DNA from 3 places in the Pseudomonas sessilinigenes genome. Region 2 is predicted to be linked to each of the others. Evidence: predicted binding sites of a transcription regulator. Region 2 holds the regulator's gene; each other region holds the start of a gene.
The links. Region 2 encodes sigma-54, which starts transcription at its own class of promoters, with help from an activator protein. Its sites were predicted from a motif close to ANTGGCATNNANNTTGCTNT; they were not measured.

Region 1 (3,252 bases), 1.5 Mb from region 2:
GCTGTTCGCGCAGGCAATCGTAGGTGGCCTTGATCGCCGCAAAATAGGCGGCGTGGCCGTCCACTGCGATCTTCACGCCCAGCTGGGCCAAACGTGCGTCGTCGCGCAGCGCCGGGTTGCCGTAGGTCACCAGCATCAGCGGCACGCTCAGGTGCTCGGAGATCTGCTCCAGTTGTTCGAAATCGCGGATGCCGACCATGCAGATGGCATCGGCGCCGGCGCGCTCGTACTGCTGGGTACGGCTGATGATTTCCTGCACCGGCAGGATCCCGGCGTTGGTCCGGGCGATGATCGCCAGTTCAGGATCGACCCGGGCTTCCAGGGCCGCGCGGATCTTGCCCACGCCTTCGGCGACGGATATCAGGTCAGTGGACTTGCGGCCGAATTGCGCCGGCAGCAGGGTGTCCTCGATGGTCAGCGCAGCGATGCCGGCGCGCTCCAGCTCGACCACGGTGCGCATCACGTTGAGGGCGTTGCCGTAGCCATGGTCGGCGTCGGCGATCACTGGCAACTGGGCTACGCGGCCGATGCGGGTGGCCTGTTCGGCGAACTCACTCAGGGTGATCAGGGCGAAGTCGGGGGCCGCCAGGACCTGCAGCGAGGCTACGGAACCACCGAGGATGCCCACTTCAAAACCCAGGTCGGCGGCGATCCGGGCGGACATCGGGTCAAATACAGAAGCGGTGTGATAGCAGGAAGATGAGGCGATCAGTTCACGGAAACCGCGGCGCAAATCTTGATGGGAAAGCCTGGACATAACAGCTCCGAGATAGGATCGAGAGATCGACCTTCGGGTCGAATCGAATTTTGCAATCAGTTCCCTTGGCGAGCCGATGATCGAAAGGCTCGCAGCGAAACGTTAGTTGGGCAGATGAAGGTGAAGCAGGGGGGTAGCAAGGCGTCTTTATCCCGCTTGATTGGATGAAACGGCGGGTTTGTTATGCGAGGCCGACATAGCAGGACGAGGCTAACACGCTCCCGGGCCGTAGAGGATGAGGAATTTGCATAGCATTATGCCGGACTGGCATTGGCAATTTTTTAGCAACTTAATGTTACAAGTGTTCCGCAGGGTGCCGATGGACTGTGGCCGTAAGGTACCGGGCGGCTCCAGGGGCTTGTCGGTCCAGGGCAAATCGCGGAAGCTGCCGCACCGCAAAATGCGCTCATTCAGCGGTGCAACGTACTTATTTCAGGGATGCAGGTAATGACGCTCAGAGTGTTGGTGGTCGGTGGTTATGGCAATTTCGGCAGCATTATCTGCCGCTACCTGATCCACCGCCCCGGCGTGCACCTGCTGATCTCAGGACGCGACCCGGCCCGCCTGGCGGCCAAGGTCGAGGCCCTGCGCGCCGAGGGCGGGCAGCCCTGCGAGGGGTGGTGTGGGGATGCCATGGGCGAGGAGTGGGCACCGGCGCTCAAGACCCTGGGCATCGATTGGGTGATCCACACCGGCGGACCGTTCCAGGGGCAGTCCTATGCCGTGGCCCAGGGATGCATCGAGGCCGGGGTGAACTACTGCGACCTGGCCGACTGCCGGCAATTCGTGGGGGGTATCGGCGGCCTTGATACCCAGGCCCGAGCGGCCGGAGTGACGTTGCTCAGTGGTTGCAGTTCGGTGCCGACCCTGTCGTCGGCGATCATCGACGAGCATCGCCAGCGCTTCGCCCGTATCGATCGCATCGAGCACGGTATTTCTTCCTCGGCGAAGATGCCCGGGGTGTCCACCATCCTCGGGGTGCTGGCCTATGCCGGTCGGCCGATCCAGCAGCTCAAGGACGGTCAGCCGCACCCGGTGATCGGCTGGCAGGGGCTGGCCTTGCGCACGTTGCCAAGGCTGGGCACACGCTTGGTGGCCAATGTCGATGTGCCGGACCTGGACCTGTTCGCCGCCCGTTATGGCGCCCATACCCTGTCGTTCAAGGCGGGTGCCGGGCTCAAGGTCGCCGGGCTGGCCAACGCCTTGCTGGCCCAGGCGGTGAAGCTGGGGCTGGTGCGCGATCCGGCGCCCTGGGCCGTACGGTTGCATCGCTGCGGGACATGGTTCGAGTGGCTGGGCGATGGCTTGAGCGCCATGTATGTCGACGTGCATGGCCTGGGCCAGGATGGCCAGCCGCTGTCGATGGCCGCGCAACTGACGGCCACCCATGATCATGGCCCGGAGATTCCCAGTTGTGCGGCGGTGGCGGTGATCCTCAAGGTGCTCGATGGTCAGGCGCTGCTCCCGGGAGCTCGCGCCTGCATCGGCGAGGTCAGCCTGGAGCAGTACCTGCGGGCCATCGACGATCCGCTCCACTTGCAGATGCAGGTTGAGTTCTCGCGTTAGCCGGGCTGGGCTTTTTCACCATAGAAGCGGCTTGGCCAGGTCCTTCCAGAACAGCCAGCGCTGTACTTCATGGTGCGCGCCGGTGCCGATCTGCCAGTCCGGGCGCCCACGGTCCAGTTCGATGCGCACGATGATGCCGGCGAAGGTGGCGGCCACCAGGGTCTTGCCATCGGGGCTGATGTCCATGGCGCACAGGGTCGAGCCGACGTAGTGCTGCCAACGCTCTTGGCCGGTCTCGCTGAAGGCCCGCAGGTAACCGTAGGCATCGCCGATGATGAACTCGTCGCCCCGCGAGGTTGCGGCGTATACCCGGGCGCCATCCTGCAGCACTGGGGTGCGCGGATCGTCGCTGTAGAAATCGGTGGCCAGCCCCGGCAGGTCGGCCACTGCGACGCCCAGGCTGGCACCGCTGTAGAAGTGGCAGGCATTGAGCAGCAGGCGGTCGCCGCGCTGGTTGAAGCAGGCGAAGTGCGGGTACTCGCTGCCGGGGCCGATCTCGGCCAATGGCTGCAGCTGGGCATCGAATACCAGGTGCGAACTGCTTTGCTCGCCCACGGCGATCCACTGGCCGTCCGCCGAAATCGCCCCGTGCTCCATGCTCAGGTCCAGGTTCAGGTCTTCGGCGGGGACTCCCTTGGCCAAGTCCTGGCGCAGCTCTTCCAGGCTGCGCAGCAGGCGGGTGGCGCCACCGGCGTGGAGGACGAAGATGCCATCGGCACTGACCAGCAGCACCCGCTGGCCGTCGGGGAAGGGGATCAGCTGGCTGGGCGTGGCGCGTTCGCGCAGTTCCAGGTCCGCGGGCAACCCGGCGAGCCGCTCGGGCCAGGCGAAGCTCGCCACCTGTGGACCGTCCCAACCGTCGGTGACCTGGATGCCTGCGGCCCGGGCCCAGGCGAAGTAGCGTCGCTGCGGGCAGGCGCCGAAGTACT
Region 2 (3,252 bases):
AGGAAGCCTCGATCTTCCGCAAGCTGTCGGTGGCCGACAACATCATGGCTATCCTCGAGACCCGCAAGGAACTCGATAAAGCAGGTCGTCGCCAGGAACTGGAAAGCCTGCTGCAGGAGTTCCACATCAACCATATCCGCGACAACCTCGGCATGAGCCTGTCCGGCGGCGAGCGTCGTCGCGTGGAGATTGCCCGCGCGCTGGCCACCGCACCCAAGTTCATCCTGCTGGACGAACCGTTCGCAGGCGTGGACCCGATCTCCGTCGGCGACATCAAGCAGATCATCCATCACCTCAAAGCCAAGGGCATCGGGGTACTGATCACCGACCACAACGTCCGCGAAACGCTGGACATCTGCGAAACCGCCTACATCGTCAATGACGGGCAACTGATCGCCGAAGGCGATTCTGCGACTATCCTGGCCAATGAGCTGGTCAAGGAAGTCTACCTGGGCCACGAATTCCGCCTGTAAAGGCTGACGTGTTGGGCTAGTAGCCAGGGCGCCGAAAACAGTAAATCCCTACAAAGTTTATTGTTACGACGCTCTAGGCAAACACTTCAGTTTCAGGCATATAATTTGCTTATGTTTGGCGCTTCGGCGCCCTGTAGTGGATGGCGCATGTGCGCCGGCAATTAAGGTGTTAAGCCCCTGCCATGAAACCATCGCTAGTCCTGAGAATGGGCCAGCAGCTGACGATGACACCGCAGCTGCAACAGGCCATCCGCCTGCTCCAATTGTCGACCCTGGACCTGCAACAGGAAATTCAGGAAGCCCTGGAGTCCAACCCGATGCTCGAACGCCAGGAAGATGGCGACGACTTCGACAACAGCGACCCCCTGGCCGACAACACCGAGTCCAAACCCAATACCGAAATCCAGGAACCCTCCTACCAGGAAACCGCCCCAACGGTGGACAGCCTCGAGGATGGCGAATGGAGCGAACGCATTCCCAACGAACTCCCGGTGGATACCGCCTGGGAAGATGTCTACCAGACCAGCGCCAGCAGCCTGCCCAGCAGCGATGATGACGAGTGGGACTTCACCACCCGCACCTCCGCTGGCGAAAGCCTGCAGAGCCACCTGCTCTGGCAACTGAACCTGGCCCCGATGTCGGACACCGACCGCTTGATCGCGGTGACCCTGATCGACAGCATCAACGACCAGGGCTACCTCGACGAGACCCTTGAAGAAGTCCTCGAGGCCTTCGACCCCGAACTGGATATCGAGCTGGACGAAATCGAAGCAGTCCTGCATCGCATCCAGCAATTCGAACCCGCCGGCATCGGTGCTCGCAACCTGGGTGAATGCCTGCTGTTGCAACTGCGCCAGCTACCGACCAAGACGCCTTGGCTGAGCGAAGCTCAGCGCCTGGTCAGCGACTACATAGACCTGCTGGGCAGCCGCGATTACAGCCAACTGATGCGGCGCATGAAGCTCAAGGAAGACGAACTGCGCCAGGTCATCGAACTGGTGCAAAGCCTCAACCCGCGCCCGGGCTCGCAGATCGAATCCAGCGAAGCCGAGTACGTGGTCCCGGACGTCATTGTGCGCAAGGACAACGAACGCTGGCTGGTGGAGCTGAACCAGGAGTCGGTACCACGCCTGCGAGTCAATGCCCAATATGCGGGCTTTGTACGTCGTGCCGACACCAGCGCAGACAACACCTTCATGCGCAATCAGCTGCAGGAGGCCCGCTGGTTCATCAAGAGCCTGCAAAGTCGCAACGAAACCCTGATGAAAGTCGCCACCCAGATCGTCGAGCATCAGCGCGGCTTTCTCGAGTATGGCGACGAGGCGATGAAGCCCCTGGTCCTGCATGACATCGCCGAAGCGGTGGGCATGCACGAATCGACGATTTCCCGGGTCACTACGCAGAAATTCATGCACACCCCACGGGGTATATATGAACTGAAATACTTTTTCTCCAGCCACGTCAGCACCTCGGAAGGCGGTGAATGCTCATCCACCGCGATCCGCGCAATCATCAAAAAACTGGTGGCGGCGGAAAATCAGAAAAAGCCGTTGAGTGACAGCAAGATCGCTGGTTTACTGGAGGCACAAGGTATTCAGGTAGCCCGCCGTACCGTCGCCAAGTACCGCGAATCCCTTGGGATCGCGCCTTCTAGCGAACGTAAGCGGCTGATGTAGCCGTAGGGCTGGCCACAGCGTTTCGGAGTGTGTCTGAATGCTCGCCAAACGGCGACCAGGCAAACCGCCTGATCGATGCGCAGCAGGCTTCAGACACGGTCCAGGTGGCAGGCAAAATGGCCTGCCGCGTCATGCACTGGCAACGAAGGAGAAGCTGTATGCAAGTCAACATCAGTGGACACCAACTCGAAGTGACTGAACCTCTGCGCGTCTACATCGGCGAAAAACTCGACCGACTGGAACGCCATTTTGACAAGATTACCAATGTGCAGGTCACCATGGCCGTCGAGAAGCTGAAGCAGAAGATCGAGGCTACGCTGCACATTCACGGTGGGGAGGTCGTCGCCAATGCAGAACATGACGATATGTATGCCGCAATCGACCTGCTCACGGACAAGCTTGACCGCCAACTGAAAAAGCACAAGGAAAAGCAACTCCACCTTCTCCAAGGCACGGGTCGCTGATACTCCCCTCCCATGATCCGACTTGAAAGCATCCTGACCCCCGGCCGTTCCCTGGTGAACGTGCCGGGAGGCAGTAAAAAACGTGCCCTCGAACAAATTGCCAACCTGATCAGCCGTGAAGTGCCCGATCTGGAGATGCAGGATGTCTTCGAGAGCCTGATTGCCCGCGAAAAACTCGGCTCCACCGGTTTTGGCAACGGCATCGCCATTCCTCACTGCCGCCTAAAGGGTTGCGAATCGCCCATCAGCGCACTGATGCACCTGGACGCTCCGATCGACTTCGACGCCATCGATGGCGCTCCGGTGGACCTGCTGTTCGTTCTGCTGGTCCCGGAAGCTGCGACCGATGCGCACCTGGAACTGCTTCGGCAGATCGCCAGCATGCTCGATCGCAAGGAGGTTCGTGACCGGTTGCGCAGTGCTACCAGCAACGAAGCCTTGTATCAGGTCGTCCTGGACGAGCAAAACAGGCAGTAACCATGCGCTTGATCATCGTCAGCGGCCGTTCCGGCTCAGGCAAAAGCACCGCCCTCGATGTTCTTGAGGACCACGGCTACTACTGCATCGACAACCTGCCCGCCGGCCTGCTCCCAGAGTTGGCCGAACGTGCCTTGATCCACACCGAGCTGGCCCAGCCGT
Region 3 (3,252 bases), 3.3 Mb from region 2:
AGCTGGGGCAATGGGAATGGGGCAACAGCAGGTTATAGGGAGCGGTTTCAGGCTCTGCAGGTAGCCCCAGGATTTCATGGGCTTGGGCCCGCCAGTCACGCTCGAGCATCTGTGGCAGACGCCAGACCAGTACATTGAGAAAACTGCCGACGATCAGCCCCAGCAGTAGGCCGGTCATTACGAATACCAGGGGATAAAGGCTAAGGACTTCAGGCAAGGACATGTTCAGATCGCTGTACCGAGTTGAAAAATGGGCAAGTACATCGCCAGTACCAAGGCTGCGACGATACTGCCCAGGATCACCATGATCAAAGGCTCCATGAGGCTGGTCAGGCTGTCCACCAGGTTATCCACCTCGGTTTCATAATGCGCCGCTACCTTTTCCAATAAATGATCCAGGGTTCCGGATTCTTCACCGATGGCGGTCATCTGGATCGCCATGTCAGGGAAAACACCGCTGGCACGCATGGCGAAATTCAGTTGCATGCCACCTTCGACCTGGAGGCGGATACGCTCCATCGCGCGTCGATGAATGTGGTTGCCGCTGGCACCAGCGACGGACTCCAGGGCTTGAACCAGGGGGACTCCCGCAGCGAAGGTGGTGGCCAGGGTACGGGCCATGCGCGCCACGGCAGACTTGTGCAGCAAGGCGCCACCCAGGGGCAAGCGCAACAACCCTGCATCCAGATGATCGCGTAGACGTGCAGAACGACGATAGAGCAGGCGTCCACCTAGCCCGAGCCCCAGGCAGGCTGCCAGCGAGGTTCCACCGTGTTGCTGCAGGAAATATGAAAGACCGATGACCTTCTGGGTCAGCCAGGGCAGTTCGGCATTGAAGCCGGCGAACAGACTCTGGAATTGCGGAACCACTTTGAGCAGCAGGATGCTGCTGACTATGAGCGCGACGCCGATCACTGCCAGGGGGTAGACCATGGCCTTCTTCAGGCGGGCCTTGAGACGCTCGCTTTTTTCCTGGTAGGTGGCGATCCGCTCCAGCAGTGTATCCAGGGCCCCTGCCTGCTCGCCGGCCTCCACCAGGTTGCAGTACAACGGGTCGAAGTGTTGTGGGTGTTTGCGCAGCGCGTTGGCCAGGTTGGAGCCGGCCTCGATATCGTGCTTGAGTTGTCCCAGGAGCTGGCGGATCAACGGTTGGCCGAAGCTATCGGCAATGATTTCCAGGGACTGCAGCAGCGGTACGCCAGCCTGGAACAGCGTTGCCAATTGGCGGGTGAGCAAAGCGATGTCCCGTGATTTTACCCGCGCTCCCAAACGCAGCCCGTACCGAGGTTTGCGGCGGACCCTGGTTGGGATGATGCCCTGCTTGCGTAGGCGAGCCCCAACCAGGGCCGGGTTCGCGGCACTCAGTTCGCCGCTCATGACATGACCCCGGCTATCGGTACCTTGCCAGAGGTACACGCTGGTCCTGGAAGCTTTTACCGCCATGGTTCGATCCCTGATAAGACGGTGGATTTCGTTGCGAACTACCGCACAGGCAGATGCCTTCCTGCCCTTTCAAGCCTAGCTCCCGGAGCCCTGACGGATAACGACAGAGGCTGACGAAATTTGTCAGTTAGTGCGACTTCTTGCAGCGAAGGCCTTGGACCTCTGCCCTGTAGAGCCTGGATTGCGGGGTGAGGCATCTGGCACAGGGCGTGCTTTGGGTCTGATGGCCCTTGCGGCTTTTCTTGCAATTTCTATTCATGCCAGGAGGCAATCCATGAAACGACAGTCCGGCTTTACCCTGATCGAATTGCTAGTGGTGGTCGCCATTATCGGCATCCTTGCGATGGTGGCGATGCCGCTTTACGCCAAGTACCAGGCCAGGGCCAAGGTAGTCGCTGCGCTGGCGGAGGCCTCGGCGCTGAAAGCGGGCGTCGAGGACCTGCTTGCGCAGGGCACCGATCCGACCTTGGCGCTGGCCGGTGGTATTGCACAGACATCCAATTGCCGGATGAGCGCTGCGGGCACGGCAGCCACTGGAGAAGGGAGCATCGGCTGCACGATCCTCAATGCCCCGGGGCCAGTGCTGGACAAGAGCTTGACCCTGAGGCGTTCGGCGGCAACCGGTTGGAGCTGCGTCACCACGGTGGAGGCGGACTATGCTCCCAAAGGCTGTAGTGCGGATGAGGCCTGAATGGCTGGCTGCTGGCCGCCAGGAACTCGCAACTTGCATGCAGAGATGCGCGTCATCATGCATTTTGCATGAGTCCGAATTTTTGTGTTTTTTATAAGATATTGATTTATATGGATATTTTGTTTGGTTGGGAGTTGGCACAGCGCCTGCAATATCCCTGATAACCCTGTTGCCAGGACACGGCGCAGGCTTCCCAGAAGAACAGGAGTTACTCGTATGAAGAAGTTCGCTATCGCTGCTGCAACCGCTACCGCTCTGACCCTGACTATGGCCAACGTAGCTTTTGCACAGCCCACCCAAAGCACCCAGTCGCCCATGGTCGTGGCTGCCGGTGAAGTGACCAAGGCCAAAGAGGCCACCTCCGACACCTGGATCACCACCAAGGTGAAAAGCGATCTGGTCACCGAGAAAGGCATTCCTGGCACTGATATCAAGGTCGAAACCAACAAGGGCGTCGTGTCCCTGTCGTCCACCGTGGCCATCACCGAGTCGCAAAAGGCCACAGCGGTGGCGATCACCAAGAAGATCAAAGGCGTGAAGGCGGTCTCCGCCGATGGCTTGAAGGCTGAATAAGCCGACAGGTTCTCGCCTGGACAGGGAGAGGTAGCGGCAGGCTGGTGCCTGCCACTACTTTCAAGGGTTCATGCGAAGATCACAGGGATGTGATCATTACAGGCCCCGGCACTTGGTGTCGGGGCCTGTTCTATTGAGTGGCGGATATCAACGCCTGATGAGCAAGGGTGCCGGTCAGAGGGGACAGCTCCGCCCCAGGATCATTCGCTGTCCAGATGCATAGGGGTAATCACATTGCCGTTGCTTTCTGCCTGGCCCAGGTTGGCGTCGATGAAGTAGACCCGGTCGTCAGCCAACTGGCCCTTTTCCACCAGGAAGTCCTTGATGCTGCTGGCTCGTTCCTGGCCCAGCTGACGCAACAGCACCTCGCTGGCGCCCCAGTACTTGATCAAGCCTTCACGCAGCTTGGCGCTACGCTCGTCACGACTGAGCTGATTCCATTCCGCAGGTGGCTGTTGTTTCAGGCGGGTGCGATAGATGCCCTCGAGCAATGGGGCTTTCTCGCCTTCGGGCACCTGCAGCAGCGAGGCTTGGGCAGGGACCTT

Region 1: a site for sigma-54 is predicted at 1,027-1,046, ahead of C4K39_RS11665 (saccharopine dehydrogenase family protein). Genes of this name have one in related genera too.
Region 3: a site for sigma-54 is predicted at 1,640-1,659, ahead of C4K39_RS21600 (pilin). Genes of this name have one in related genera too.

The regions. Positions count from the first base shown of each region.
Region 1 is NZ_CP027706.1:2,480,373-2,483,624, forward strand. Features, by position in the region: gene C4K39_RS11660 (isocitrate lyase/PEP mutase family protein) at 1-757, opposite strand, end outside; gene C4K39_RS11665 (saccharopine dehydrogenase family protein) at 1,205-2,323, shown strand; gene C4K39_RS11670 (YncE family protein) at 2,339-3,252, opposite strand, start outside.
Region 2 is NZ_CP027706.1:1,013,879-1,017,130, reverse strand. Features, by position in the region: gene lptB (LPS export ABC transporter ATP-binding protein) at 1-473, shown strand, start outside; gene C4K39_RS04560 (RNA polymerase factor sigma-54) at 656-2,149, shown strand; gene hpf (ribosome hibernation-promoting factor, HPF/YfiA family) at 2,308-2,613, shown strand; gene ptsN (PTS IIA-like nitrogen regulatory protein PtsN) at 2,626-3,090, shown strand; gene rapZ (RNase adapter RapZ) at 3,093-3,252, shown strand, end outside.
Region 3 is NZ_CP027706.1:4,647,812-4,651,063, forward strand. Features, by position in the region: gene C4K39_RS21590 (prepilin peptidase) at 1-223, opposite strand, end outside; gene C4K39_RS21595 (type II secretion system F family protein) at 226-1,443, opposite strand; gene C4K39_RS21600 (pilin) at 1,718-2,134, shown strand; gene C4K39_RS21605 (BON domain-containing protein) at 2,351-2,707, shown strand; gene C4K39_RS21610 (DUF748 domain-containing protein) at 2,908-3,252, opposite strand, start outside.